One region of the Pseudomonas sp. H1_G08 genome, then DNA from elsewhere that is predicted to be linked to it. Evidence: riboswitches for the same ligand, from Rfam matches in the RefSeq annotation. Region 1 holds a riboswitch; the other holds the start of a gene.
The links. A riboswitch is a leader RNA that binds a small molecule or an ion and turns the genes downstream of it on or off. The one in region 1 is predicted to bind cobalamin.

Region 1 (7,170 bases):
CTGTTCCAGGCGCCGGAACATGATCTCTATATCACCGACCCGAACTACCGCGGCCAGGCCACGCCGCTGCTGGCGATGCCGGGGCAGAACGACGATGTCGGCAGCGTGCTGAGTCTGTGGCGCAACTATCGCGACAAGCGCAACGAATACGAGGCACTGCGCCGTGACAGCTATGCCGATCTGCCGGCGCCGAGCTGGTCGACGCTGTGGGCCGGCAACGACAACGCCTTGCTGAGCATTTTCCGCCATTTCGACAGCGCCTCGGTAACCAAGGGGCTGATCGGGGAGGTGCCGCAAACCATGTGGCTGTTCGACTATCCGCTGCTGGAACGCACCTATTACCAGCTCGCGGTCAATTTCGACGTGTTCGGCAACGTTTCCCATCAGGCGCAGACCCGTCTGTATTTCGACCTGATCCGTAACGGCGCGGAGCAGAACTTCCTGCGCCTTATGCCCGCCGACTCGCGCGAGGACTACCTCAACGATTGGTACCAGGATGGCGGCCAGTTCAAGATGTGGCTCGATTACGAGGCCATCGATGACGACAAACCGACCGCATTGAAGCTCGACGAAAAAGACCCGAAACATGATTTCGCCATGCAGTTGCTGGCGCGCTACGGTGATCTGAACGCGCGGCCAGACCCGATCAATCGCTGCGACGGCGCTTATTGCTCGCGACCGAATATCGATCCGGCGTTGCAGAATGCCGAGCAGGCCCTGAGCCGTCTGGCCTCGCGCCCGGCCGCAGGGCTGAAAGTCATTGACCAGTTGCCCGAAGCGACCTTGCTGCGCGTTGAAACCGCCAGCGGCAAGCGCGAGGTCTACAGCCTGCTGCGCAACCGCGCCCACAGCAACGTGGCGTTTTTGCTCGGTGAGTCGCGGCGCTATCAGCCAGGGCTCGACACCCTGACGATCTATCCGGGCGTGCTCAGCAGTTACCCGAACTTCATGTTCAACGTACCGGCCGAGCAGGTGCCGGCGTTTGTCGATGCGATGGAAAACGCCAGGGATGCCAGTCGGTTCGAAAAGATCGTCGAACGCTGGGGCATTCGGCGCAGTCATCCGCAGTTCTGGCTGTATTTCCACGATCTGAGCCAATACATCCACGAAACCGACCCGGTGGAAGAGGGCGTGCTGGATATGAATCGGTACGAGAACCTTTGATGATTCGCAGGCGTGTTACGAGATTCTTTCCCGACAAAAATACTAGGACTTTGTCAGCCGCGCCGATTGGCGTAAACTGCGCCCACGCCTGCGAGGAGTTTTTATGACCGCTATTACCATTACTGACGCCGCCCATGATTACCTGGCCGATCTGCTCTCCAAGCAGAACACCCCGGGCATCGGCATCCGCGTTTTCATTACCCAGCCTGGTACCCAGTACGCCGAAACCTGCATTGCCTACTGCAAGCCGGGCGAAGAGAAGCCTGAAGACACCGCGCTGGGGCTGAAAAGCTTCACCGCCTACATCGATTCCTTCAGCGAAGCGTTTCTTGATGACGCGGTCGTTGATTACGCCACCGACCGCATGGGCGGCCAGCTGACCATCAAGGCGCCAAACGCCAAGGTGCCGATGGTCAACGCCGACAGCCCGGTCAACGAGCGCATCAACTATTACCTGCAAACCGAGATCAACCCGGGGCTGGCCAGTCACGGCGGTCAGGTCAGCCTGATCGATGTTGTCGAGGACGGCATTGCCGTGTTGCAGTTCGGCGGCGGTTGCCAGGGCTGCGGCCAGGCTGACGTAACCTTGAAAGAAGGCATTGAGCGCACCTTGCTCGAGCGCATTCCGGAGCTCAAGGGCGTTCGCGACGTGACCGACCACACGCAGAAAGAAAACGCCTACTACTAAGGTGTTCGCTGCGATCATGAAAAACGGCGCCCCGTGAGCGCCGTTTTTTTATGGGTAACTTTTGCCGCCCCCATTCGCGAGCAGGCTCGCTCTCACAATTAAATGCAATCACCTGTGGGAGCGAGCCTGCTCGCGAAGGCGTCTTCAAGGGCGATAAAGATGCGCATGCCCGGCCCGATACAACGAAGACTCGCTGAACACCTCGCTGCCCAGCACCCTGCCAACCAAGATCAGCGCCGTACGCCGAAAGCCTTTGGCCTCGACCTTTGCGGCAATGTCCGCCAATGTACCTACCACCCAGTCCTGATCCGGCCATGTCGCGCGGTGAATAACGGCAATCGGGCAGTCCGCGCCGTAATGCGGCAGCAGTTCAACCAGTATCTTTTCCAGATGATTGACCCCCAGATGAATGGCCATGGTCGCGCCGTGCTGCGCCAGGCTCGCCAGTTCTTCGCCGGCGGGCATCGCGGTCTTGTCGGCGTAACGGGTCAGGATCACGCTTTGCGAAATGTCCGGCAGGGTCAACTCGGCGCCCAGCAGCGCTGCGCATGCCGCCGTCGCGGTTACGCCCGGAATGATCTCGAAAGGAATGTTCAGCTCACGCAAGTAGCGGATCTGCTCACCAATCGCGCCGTACAGACTTGGGTCTCCGGAATGCACACGGGCCACATCCTGGCCTTGGGCATGGGCAGTCCTGATCAGATCGATGATCTGTTCCAGATGCAGTTCAGCGCTATTGGCCACGATTTCGGCCTGATGACCTTCCAGCACCGCTGCGGGTACCAGCGAACCGGCGTAGATAATCACCGGGCAGCTGCGAATCAGCCGTTGGCCTTTGACGGTGATGAGTTCCGGGTCGCCGGGGCCGGCGCCGATGAAGTAGACGGTCATCGTTGAATCCTTGTGAAGAGGCGCAGGCACACTGCAGATGAAGCGTGCTCATGATCGATGGCGGGGATTATCGGGATTTTATGCAGCGCCGGCCAATGCCAGCGTGGCCTGCGCATATTTCTGCCGGTGGATCAGCAGTTTCGCCGGCGCCTGAATCAGTTGCTCGGCGAGCGCCAGCGCGGCGCTTTCCGCCACGCCGTAGCAGCCGGTGCGCTCAAAGGCGATCTGCGATTGATGGCTGAGGCGCTGCTGATAGGGCGCCAGTTCGGCACTGTTGAAATACTGCAGCGGCAGGTTCAATTGTGTGGCCAGTTCCAGCAACCCCGGTTCGTCGCGCTTGAGGTCGATACTCGCCAAAGCCTTGACCGCTCGCAGCTCGATGCGGTGCGCCTGCAACGCTTGATCGAGTAACGCACGCAACGTACTGGCCGGGCAGCCCCGCTGGCAGCCGAGGCCGACCACGAGGGTCGGCGCTGCGCGGTCATCGGTCATGCCTGATATGGGCCTGCGCTTTTGCGGCGGAACAACCATGCACTGATCAGGCCCAAGGCCAGCCAGAACGCGACGTTGGTCAGCTGCGAAGCGATTTTGAACTGGGTTTCCAGTGCCTTTGGAGCGAGCATCGAATGCACCTGCGGTTGCGGCGCGCCGATCACATGCGGCACGGCGAGAATCGCTACACCAAGAAGCTTCATCAGCCAGTGACGGCTGAAAGCGATCAGTGCCAGGCCGACAGCGGTCGAAGCGGCAGTGCCGATCCACCAGATCTGCCGCGAAGCCAGATCGGCGGCGGCTGTGCCCGGCAACTCAGGTGGCAGGCCCAAGGTCGGCGCGAGAACGAACGTGGCGTAACCGGCCAGACCCCAGAGCAGCCCTTGCGAGGTCTTGGTCGGCGCGCGCAAGGTGTACAGGCCGGCGAGCATCAAGGCGAAACCCACTGCCACCACCAGATTACCGCCAGTGGTCGAGACCACACGCTGCCAGCCGTCTTCCGGCTCCCAGGCTTCGCCATCATGGCTGTGGGCGGCGGTGCCGGCGGCGTGTTCGTGGACTTGCGCGACCGGTTCGGATTTCTCGAAGGTTTCGGCCTGCAGAATCAGTGGCGATACCCAGAAACTCTGCAGCAGGGTCAGCAGCAGGGCGGCCAGCAAGCCGGTGAAGCCTGCGGTTTGCGCGATACGTTTGATCATTTCGGCAGGCCTCAGTGGCACGGGAACGCGGCGCTGTGGCGGGTATCGTGGGCGGCGTTGTGCACCGCTTCGATGTGCGAGAAACCGGCGAACCAGACCAGGCTGGCACCGAGGATCGAGGCGAAGAGGGCGGCGGCGACGCGTTGGCCGAGTGTGGTGCTGCTGGAGATGTGGTCAGTGTGGCTGACGGTGTTACTGATGATCGACATAGCGCTTCCCTCTGAAATGTCAGCGGGTAAACAGAGCGCATGAAAATCCCTGCGGGCCGGGCACGCAGGGATTTCGAACAGCGCCCGCCCACCGCGGGTTTGTTTGTGTTCAGCGGCGCTTGCGCGCGCTGGGTGTTGCGGGCCGGTCTCCGGGCTCGCGAGGGGTTGGCTGGTCGCCGACCTGCAAGCATCACCTTCCCATGCCGGGGCACAGTGGATCTGACGCTTCGCTCGCTTACCGTTGCGGGGGCAGCACCGGACTGACATGGCTTTGAGTAAAGCACATGATTCACCGGTTTCCCGTTTCACCCTGTGAAGGGCACCCGTAACAAGGTGTGCAGGAGAACATGGGTTTGGGTTTTTAGTCAATTTCCGGGGGCGGATCCGTTGCTGCGGGGGGGGCTTTTTTTCGGGTGTTTTTGTGTGTATATCCGTTGCTGCGGGTGTTGCTGATTACGGTTTCGCCTTTACGGCGAGGCACTTTTTCCAAACGCCGAAAAAGTACCCAAAAAGGCTTGCTCCTACGTTCGGCCCTCGCAGGCTCGGGTTCCTTCGCTCCGGGACTGATCCGGGCGCAGCGGCTCCGGTTTGCTTCGCTGCACCTCCTTCCGCTGTGTTCGACTTCGTCGAACGGTCGCTGCGCTCCCACGCCCGGATCAATCCCTCCACTCAGCCTTCCGACGTCGCCGGTGGATCAAGATCAAGAGCACTCGAGCTTGCGCTCATTGTTGAGTGGGGCGGCTGCGCCGCGGGCAGCTGCGCTGCTTTGCTTTTGCTTTTGCTTTTGTGGGAGCGAGCCTGCTCGCGAAGGCGGCCTGACATCCGACCTGTTCTTGAGCTGGTGCGCGATCCAACTGTAGGAGCTGCCGAAGGCTGCGATCTTTTGCTTTTGCCTTTGCTTTTGCTCTGGCTTTTGATCTTTCGCCCCTTCGGCAGGCTTCGTTACGGGATCGATCCGGGGGTGGGAGCGCAGCGACCGTACGACGCAGTCGTACACAGCGGAAGGAGGTGCAGCGAAGCAAACCGTAGCCGCTGCGCCCGGATCGGTCCCGTAACGAAGGTACCCCAGCTCCAGCGAGCGGGCCGTACGCCGGGGCAAAGCCTTTTGGTTCCTTTTTGCTGGGCCGGCACTCCGGCGTTTGAAAAAGGGACTCGCTGTAAGAGCGAAACCATAAGAAGCCGTTACCGCAGCAACGGATATACCCCCAGTTTCAGACTCACCGACCATTGACCCACGACGGACCCATGCGTAGCCTTGCGCTTTCGAGGTTCTTCGGCACTCGCCGAAGCTAAGAAGGGAACGCGGTCAAAGCCGCGGCTGCCCCCGCAACTGTGAACGGTGATGTTCGTTGCCACGCCACTGCCAGCTCAACCGATGAGCCAGCGGGAAGGCGCAATGGACGCCAGGCCCAACGCCTGAACGCCGTCAGCCAGGAGACCTGCCTCGTCACAGATTCTCACTACAACCGGGCGGGGTGATCCGGTGGCGAATGCTTCCGGCGTGCATGCGCGCTGCCGGTTCTCGTCCCGTATGCCCGCCGCTTGCCAAAGGGCATACCGATGAAAACACTGGCCAAACTCCCCGTCACCATCGTCACCGGTTTCCTCGGTTCGGGCAAAACCACGCTGCTGCGGCACATGCTCGACAACGCTCAGGGCCGGCGCATCGCGGTGATCGTCAACGAGTTTGGCGAGCTGGGCATCGACGGTGAAATCCTCAAGCAATGCACCATCGGCTGCACCGAAGAAGAGGCCAGCGGCCGCGTTTATGAGCTGGCCAACGGCTGCCTGTGCTGCACGGTGCAGGAAGAATTCTTCCCGGTGATGCGCGAGCTGGTTGCCCGTCGCGGCGATCTCGACCACATCCTTATTGAAACCTCGGGCCTAGCCCTGCCAAAACCGCTGGTGCAAGCCTTCCAGTGGCCGGAAATTCGCAGTGCCTGCACCGTCGACGCAGTCATCACCGTGGTCGATAGCCCGGCGGTCGCCGCAGGCACATTCGCTGCGTTCCCGGATCAGGTCGATGCCCAGCGCAAACTCGATCCGAACCTTGATCACGAGTCGCCGCTGCACGAATTGTTCGCCGATCAACTGGCCAGCGCTGACCTGGTCATCCTCAACAAAGCCGACCAGACCAGCCCGGAAGATCTGGCTCGCGTACGCGCTGAAGTCGCCGAAGAGCTGCCGCCAGCAGTGAAAATCATCGAAGCCAGCAACGGCCGCCTGCCGCTGGACGTGCTGATCGGTCTCGGTGCCGGCTCTGAAGAACATATCGACAGCCGCCACAGCCACCACGATCATCACCATGACGGTGATGACGACGACCACGATCACGACGCCTTCGATTCGATCTCCATCGAATTGCCGCAAGCCGACGAAAGCTTGCTGCTCGACGCGCTGACGCAACTGGTGGTGCAGCACGGCATCCTGCGCGTCAAAGGTTTCGCGGCCATCCCGAACAAACCAATGCGTCTGCTGATCCAGGGCGTGGGCACGCGTTTCGACAAGCATTTCGACCGCCAGTGGGGCGCCGACGAAGCGCGCGTCACGCGTCTGGTGCTCATCGGTCAGGAGCTTGATGCGGCACAACTCGAAGCGCAATTGCGCGCTGCGCTCAGCGTTTAGCCATGCACCTGCTCAGGACCCAGCCCGGCGGATTCGTCTCGGACGACAACATTGCCGATCTCGGACAAACCCCCGCCGAGCTGGTGATCCTGTGCAGCGGCGATTCCAGCCTGGCGCTGCTCGCGGAGGCTGCGCAGCAACTGCCCGATGACTATCCGAGCCTGCGTCTGGCCAACCCGATGCAGGTGCAGAATCATGCCTCGGTCGATCTGTATGTCGACGAAGTGCTGCGCCACGCCAAGGTCATTCTGATCTCACTGCACGGCGGCATCGCCTATTGGCGCTACGGTGTCGAGCGGCTGGTCGAGTTGTCCGAACGCGGCGTGCAACTGATCCTGGTGCCCGGCGATGACCGCCCGGACCCCGAACTCAGCGACTTGAGCACGGCCAGCGCCGAAGTGCG
Region 2 (7,170 bases), 810 kb from region 1:
GCGCAGGACAGCGAAGCCATGTCCATTTCCGGCAACGTGCGCCGACCGAAAATGTGTTTCTCGCGATCGTCCATCAGCGCCGCCACCAACACTTCGGCGCAATCGTTGATGCCTTCGACCTTGAGCTGCATGAACTCATCGCTGCGCTCGCCAAGGGCTTCGGCGGTGCGGATACGTTCGTCTTCGACGAGATCGCGGATCTGCCCGCGCAAAGCACGATCGCTGATACGAATGAAGCGCCACGGCTGCATCAGGCCGACGCTTGGCGCTTGATGAGCGGCTTCGAGCAGACGACGCAGCAGTTGCGGCTCGACGCTGCCGCCGGTGAAGTGGCGCATGTCGCGGCGCTCGGCGATTGCCTTGTAGACCGCTGCGCGCTCGGCTTCGGAGAAGGTGTTGTCGGTCATGGCCCCATCGCTGGCAAGCCAGCTCCCACAGGAGATCGCATTTCTTCAGGAAGCTCACCATTCACTGTGGGAGCGAGCTTGCTCGCGAAGGCGGCCTCACGATCTGGCGCAAACAATGCGGCAATCGCAGTCGGATTCGACGGGAAATAAAAATGCACATAAGAAGCCGTCATCCGCCCCTCGCGATAAACCGCCTCGGCCCCACGCCCGCCATTAGGACTCACCCCCCGGGCAATCGGCGTCAGCTCTGTGGTGGTCAGGGAATGATGATAGGTATGCCCACGCAAGGAACCTTCCGGCAGCTCAACCGCCTGCAACGCCAGCGCCGCCAGACGCTTCTGCATCACCGCCTCGCCCTTGAGCAAACCGACCAGCTCAGCACGGGTGCCTTCCACGTCGGTCAGCGAATCAAGCAGATAAAGCATGCCGCCACACTCGGCGAGCAACGGCTTGCCCGCCGCATGGTGCGCGCGGATCGCCGCCAGCATTGAGGCGTTTTGCGCCAGCGCGACGTGATGCAGCTCTGGATAGCCGCCCGGCAGATACAGGCTGTCCGCCTCGGGCAATCGGGTGTCGCGAATCGGCGAGAAGAAGCGCAATTCGGCGCCCATCGCCCGCAGCAGATCGAGACTGGCGCCATAGGTGAAGGCAAAGGCTTCATCGCGGGCAACGGCGATGCGCACACCTTTTAATAGAGGCTCGGCGGCGATGACGTCAGGCCCGGCGAATTCAACGGCCGGTGGCAGCGCGACCTCGCAACTGCTGGCCAGCGCATCGGCGGCCGCGTCGAGGCGCAGATCCAGATCATTCAATTCGCTGGCCTGAACCAGGCCGAGGTGGCGGCTCGGCAATTCGATACCGGTTTCGCGGGACAGCGCACCGTACCAGCGCAGACCTTCGGTGAGGCTGCCTTCGAGTAATTGCGCATGGCGCAAGGTGCCGACGCGGTTGGCCAGCACGCCAGCGAACGGCAAGTCCGGCTGATACTTGGCCAGGCCCAGCGCCAAGGCGCCAAAGGTCTGCGCCATGGCGGTGCCATCGATCACGCCGAGCACCGGCACACCGAAGTGGCGCGCCAGATCAGCGCTGGATGGCGTGCCGTCGAAAAGGCCCATCACGCCCTCGATCAGAATCAGGTCAGCCTCGGCGGCGGCTTCCCACAACAGCCGGCGACTTTCCTGCTCGCCGACCATCCACATGTCCAGTTGATACACCGGCGCACCGCTCGCGCGCTCGAGGATCATCGGGTCGAGAAAGTCCGGACCGCATTTGAACACGCGCACCTTGCGCCCTTGGTTGCGATGCAAACGGGCGAGTGCGGCGGTGACGGTGGTCTTGCCCTGACCGGAGGCCGGCGCGGCGATCAACACCGCCGGGCAGTGACGTGGTTGCTTCAAAGTTCGACGCCTTTCTGCGCTTTGATCCCGGCCTGAAAGGCGTGCTTGAGCATGCCCATCTCGGTAACCGTGTCGCCCATCTCGATCATTTCCGGCTTGGCGCCGCGACCGGTGACCACCACGTGCTGCATCGGCGGGCGCGCTTGCAAATCGCTGAGCACCTGATCGAGATCGAGGTAGCCGTGCTTGAGGGCGATGTTCAACTCATCGAGCACTACCAGACCGATCGAAGGGTCGCGCAACAATTCGCGCGAGACTTCCCAAGCGGCGGTCGCAGCGGCGATGTCGCGCTGACGATCCTGGGTTTCCCAGGTGAAGCCTTCGCCCATGACGTGGAAACGCACCTGCTCGGGGAAGCGGCGGAAAAACAATTCTTCGCCTGTGCTGTTGCGGCCTTTGATGAACTGCACAACGCCGCACTGCATGCCGTGGCCCATCGCGCGGGCGAGCATGCCGAACGCCGAGCTGCTCTTGCCTTTGCCATTGCCGGTCAGCACCAACACCAGGCCACATTCGTCGGGCGAGCTGGCGATGCGTTCGTCGATCACGGCTTTCTTGCGCTGCATGCGCGCCAGATGGCGTTCGTCACGCTCGGGGGAATCAGTCATGGGGGGAGCTCTCCGTTGAGGCTGGATAACGGCGGGCAGGCACAAGAATAGACGGCAAAAAGCCTGGCATCGCCCACCGTGATGCCGCTGAGATGGATCAGGCCGGTCTCCGGGCTCATGAGCGGCGTTTCGCCGGACTGCGCGCCTTCCCGCTTCTTTCGAGGCAGTGGCTCAAGGCGCAGTTTTCACTCATTTACCGTTGCGGGGGCAGCGCCGGGATCGTCGTGGCTTCGCTTGAAGACCACCCTCACCGGCTTCCCTGTTTCACTCTGTCGACGCGGGGCCACAGAGCACCTGAAACAAGCGGCGAAGGTTAGAGGGTTGGGGGTGGAGCGTCAATTGAAGAGGCGCTTTGCGCGCGAATAACTGCCGCTGATCCATTGTGCAGCGGCAATCTTGTGCCAGACTGCGACAAGTGATATCAAAGAGCCATGCTTTTCCCGAAAAGCCCACTACAACAATAAGGATGACGACGATGCAAGGCATGATCATCAGCAACCCGCGCCTGGAATTCCTGCGCCCGGTGCTGGAACGCTGGTTTGACTGTATCGATCGCTACAACACCGTTCGCGGCGACAACGACACGCCATATTGGCACGACGAGAAAGCCAATCTCGGCCTGCTCGCGGCAGCGGCGTGGATGGATGAAATGGTCACGCTGAACGACACGGCCACGCGCAAACAGAACGAAGAAGGCGAACGCAATGCTCGCGCCGACCTGCTGATTGCCGGCGCCGAAGACCGCGCGTTCATTCAGGCCACGCAACGCTGGCCACGGGTCAACAACCTCAACCTGACCCAGGCACTGCTCGACGTCACCGCTGATGCCAAGCGCATCAGCTACGCCAGCGATCTCAAGCTCGGCTGCCTCTTTGTTGCTCCGCAAAAACCTCAGCACAGCGCCAGCCCCGAAGAATTGCAGGACATGGTCGACGACCTGCAAAAGGAACACACCTGCGCCGTGGCCTGGTATTTCCCCTACGCCTATCGCAAATTGCACAGCGACGCGGGCAACTATCATCCGGGCATCGCCATGCTGTTCAAGGAAGCCCGCGGTTGAGCAGTTGAACCATCGGGCCTGCGCCCTCCTCTATGTTTAGGAATGCATTCATAGGGAAGATCAGCAATGCGCAAGGCCCAACTCGCTCTTATCATCGCCGTCGCTGGCGGGCTCGCCGCCTGCGGTGAAACCTCCAGCCTGCAAGTCTCCGACGGCACCGGCCCGTCACCGAAACTGCCCGAACCGAACAAGACGCTGATCCCGACAGTCAACATCGCCCCGGCGGTGGGCTGGCCGGACGGCGCGAAACCGACCGCAGCGGCCGGCACCCAGGTCGCCGCGTTTGCCGAAGGCCTTGATCACCCGCGCTGGCTCTACGTGCTGCCCAACGGCGATGTGCTGGTGGCGGAGACCAATGCGCCGCCCAAGCCCGATGACAGCAAAGGCATTCGTGGCTGGGTGATGAAGAAAGTCATGGGCAAGGCCGGCGCCGGCGTGCCCAGCCCGAACCGCATCACCCTGCTGCGTGATGCCGACCACGACGGCGTCGCAGAAACCCGCACGGTGTTCCTGCAGAACCTCAATTCGCCGTTTGGCATGACGCTGGTCGGCAACGATTTGTACGTTGCCGACACCGACCGCCTGCTGCGCTTCAACTACGAGCCGGGCGCCACCGAGATCAAGACCCAACCGATCAAAGTCGTCGACTTGCCCGGCGGCACGCTGAATCACCACTGGACCAAAAACGTCATCGCCAGCAAGGACGGCAACAAGCTCTACGTCACCGTCGGCTCGAACAGTAACGTCGGCGAAAACGGTCTGGATCAGGAAGAAGGCCGCGCGGCGATCTGGGAAGTGGATCGTGCGACCGGCAATCACCGGATCTTCGCCTCGGGTATCCGCAACCCCAACGGCCTCGCCTGGGAACCTACCAGCGGCGCATTGTGGACAGCAGTCAACGAGCGTGACGAAATCGGCAGCGATCTGGTGCCGGACTACATCACCTCGGTCAAGGACGGCGGCTTCTATGGCTGGCCGTTCAGCTACTACGGCCAGCACGTCGATGTGCGGGTCAAACCGCAGAATCCTGATCTGGTGGCCAAGGCCATCGCTCCGGATTACGCGGTCGGTCCGCACACCGCTTCGCTGGGCCTGACCTTCGCCGAGGGCAACCGCTTGCCGGCGCAATTCAAGGAAGGCGCATTCATTGGCCAACACGGCTCGTGGAACCGCAAACCGCACAGTGGCTACAAGGTGATTTTCGTACCGTTCACTGGCGGCAAACCGACCGGGCAGCCGGTGGATGTGCTGACCGGTTTCCTCGACAAGGACGACAATGCGCTGGGCCGCCCAGTTGGCGTGGTCATCGATCAGCAAGGTGGCTTGCTGGTGGCGGATGATGTGGGCAACAAGGTGTGGCGCGTTTCTGCCAGCAAGTAAGTTAAGCGCGAAGCAAAAAATGTGGGAGCGAGCCTGCTCGCGAAAGCGGTTTATCAGTTAAATCATTGTCAACTGACACTCCGCCTTCGCGAGCAGGCTCGCTCCCACATTTAGTTATGCATACGCACTAGGGGTTATGCGCCAGCTGCCCCGGCTGCAACACCCGCTTGGCGCTCAGATACGCCTTCTGCCAATACGCTTTCGACAGACTGTCGAGCTTGACCGTGCCGCCAGTGGCCGGTGCATGCACGAAGCGACCCTCGCCGACGTAAATCCCCGCATGACTGACCTGCGAGCCGCCATTGGTGGCGAAGAAAATCAGGTCGCCGGTTTGCAAGCCTTCCTTGCCGACATTCGGCGCCTGCATGACGATCATTTCGCGGGTCGAGCGTGGCAGCGAAATTCCCGCCGCGTCGCGGTAGACAAACCCGATCAGACCACTGCAATCAAAGCCCGAATCTGGCGTGTTGCCGCCCCAGCGATACGGCGTGCCAACCAGGCCGAGGGCGCGGAACAGCACGTCTTCAGCAACGGGGGAAAAAGCCTGGGAGGGAGCGAACACGATCGGCGCGCGAACCACGGGGGCTGGCGGCGGTGTACGGCTGGCGCAGGCGCTGAGCAGCGCGGCGCAAAGGATCAAGGTGAGGCGGGCCGACATCGTCATAAGCAGAACATCCTGATCTGGCTGCGGCTTTCTCTGCCGAATGGACAGAAACAAAACCGCCTGCGTCATCACGCAGGCGGTTTGCCATCAATATAGATTCAGGATTCTAGCGGCTACGCGGCAAACTTCAAGTAAGACTTTAACTTCACCTTGTAAAGTTTAGGTCTACTCCGTTGCCGTGCCGTTTTGTCGCCGCGAACGCAGCGACATGCAGGTTACTTGCGAGCGGTGACCACGGTCGGCGCCATGGCGAGTGCACGCTTGGCTTCGATGAAAGTCTTGCTCCAGTAGCTGTCACCCAGGCTGTCGATGCGAACACCGCCGCTGCGACGACTGCTGGAGTGAATGAACTGGTTGTCACCCAGGTAGATCCCGGCGTGACTGACACGACCGCGACGACCATTGGTGGCGAAGAACAGCAGATCACCCGGCTCAAGGTTGCTGCGCGAAACCAGCGGCGCATCAACGTTGATCATTTCGCGAGTGGAGCGCGGCAGGTTCATGCCCGCCTCTTCACGGAACAGGTAACCGATGAAACCGCTGCAATCGAAACCGGCTTCAGAGGTACCGCCGAAACGGTAACGAGTACCGATCAGGGACATGCCGCGTTCGAGGATGCTGTCAGCCAGTACAGGAAGCTGATAAGGCTTGCTGCCGTTGAACTGGTTGAGTTCTTTTTCGGTGTCCAGCTCTTCCTGGTAAATAACGGAAGACTGGGCGGTAGCAGAATTCTTGACCTGTTGCGGCGGCTCTTGAACCGGAGAATGAGCAGCACAACCGAATAACAGGGTAACGAGTGCGAAAGGCACGAGGGGTGCGAAGCGCTTTAGCATGGGCACGACCGTGGCTGATAGTTGTAAAGAAGCCGAGACTATGCCCGCTATCGTCCTCATTTGCAAATTCAATCGAACTTTATGTGACTTCCCGGTTTCGCGTTTACATCTAAGCGCTTAATCCGCCAGGCCGCTCAATCGCCGCAGGCACGGAGGTTTTCTGGCGCCTGAAAGCTGGCAAAAGCCCACTACTACCAGCCAAGAGTTTCCTTGAGGAAGGGAATGGTCAGCTTGCGTTGCGCTTGCAGGGACGCCTGATCAAGCTGCTCGAGGAGATCGAACAGCGCGCTCATGCTCCGCGTGCCGCGAGTGAGAATGAAGTGCCCGACTTCATCGGTCAGGTGCAGACCGCGACGGGATGCGCGCAATTGCAACGCACGCAATTTGTCTTCATCGGAGAGCGGGCGCATCTGGAAGATCAGCGCCAGGGTCAGGCGCGATTTCAGGTCGGCCAGCTTCACTGGCAATTCGCGCGGCGAAGTGGACGCGGCGATCAGCAGGCGTCGGCCGCTGTCACGCAGACGATTGAACAGATGAAACATCGCCTCTTCCCAGTCGGCCTTGCCGGCAATCACCTGCAAGTCATCCAGACAGACCAGTTCGTACTGCTCAAGGTTGTCGAGGATTTCCACGCCGCGGTCCATCAACTCGGCCAGCGGCAGATACACCGCCGGTTCGCCCATCTGCTCGAAGCGCAGGCACGCGGCCTGCAACAGATGCGTGCGCCCGACGCCGTGCTTGCCCCACAGGTAGATCAGGCTCTCCGTCCACCCGGCGTCGGCTTCGCAGAGACGCTCGACATAGCCGAGTGCAGCGGCATT

Region 2: another riboswitch for cobalamin. It lies ahead of cobO (cob(I)yrinic acid a,c-diamide adenosyltransferase); the one in region 1 lies ahead of AB4N85_RS06970 (CbtB domain-containing protein).

The regions. Positions count from the first base shown of each region.
Region 1 covers NZ_CP162822.1:1,535,472-1,542,641, forward strand. The annotation lists gene AB4N85_RS06945 (fatty acid cis/trans isomerase) at 1-1,164, shown strand, start outside; gene nfuA (Fe-S biogenesis protein NfuA) at 1,268-1,852, shown strand; gene cobM (precorrin-4 C(11)-methyltransferase) at 1,997-2,743, opposite strand; gene AB4N85_RS06960 (cobalamin biosynthesis protein) at 2,822-3,235, opposite strand; gene AB4N85_RS06965 (CbtA family protein) at 3,232-3,933, opposite strand; gene AB4N85_RS06970 (CbtB domain-containing protein) at 3,945-4,142, opposite strand; cobalamin riboswitch at 4,266-4,484, opposite strand; cobalamin riboswitch at 5,392-5,603, shown strand; gene cobW (cobalamin biosynthesis protein CobW) at 5,703-6,767, shown strand; gene cobN (cobaltochelatase subunit CobN) at 6,770-7,170, shown strand, end outside.
Region 2 covers NZ_CP162822.1:723,533-730,702, reverse strand. The annotation lists gene bluB (5,6-dimethylbenzimidazole synthase) at 1-407, opposite strand, end outside; gene AB4N85_RS03375 (cobyrinate a,c-diamide synthase) at 404-1,804, opposite strand; gene cobO (cob(I)yrinic acid a,c-diamide adenosyltransferase) at 1,801-2,412, opposite strand; cobalamin riboswitch at 2,496-2,725, opposite strand; gene AB4N85_RS03365 (hypothetical protein) at 2,888-3,472, shown strand; gene AB4N85_RS03360 (PQQ-dependent sugar dehydrogenase) at 3,539-4,852, shown strand; gene AB4N85_RS03355 (C40 family peptidase) at 4,980-5,516, opposite strand; gene AB4N85_RS03350 (C40 family peptidase) at 5,732-6,349, opposite strand; gene hda (DnaA regulatory inactivator Hda) at 6,541-7,170, opposite strand, start outside.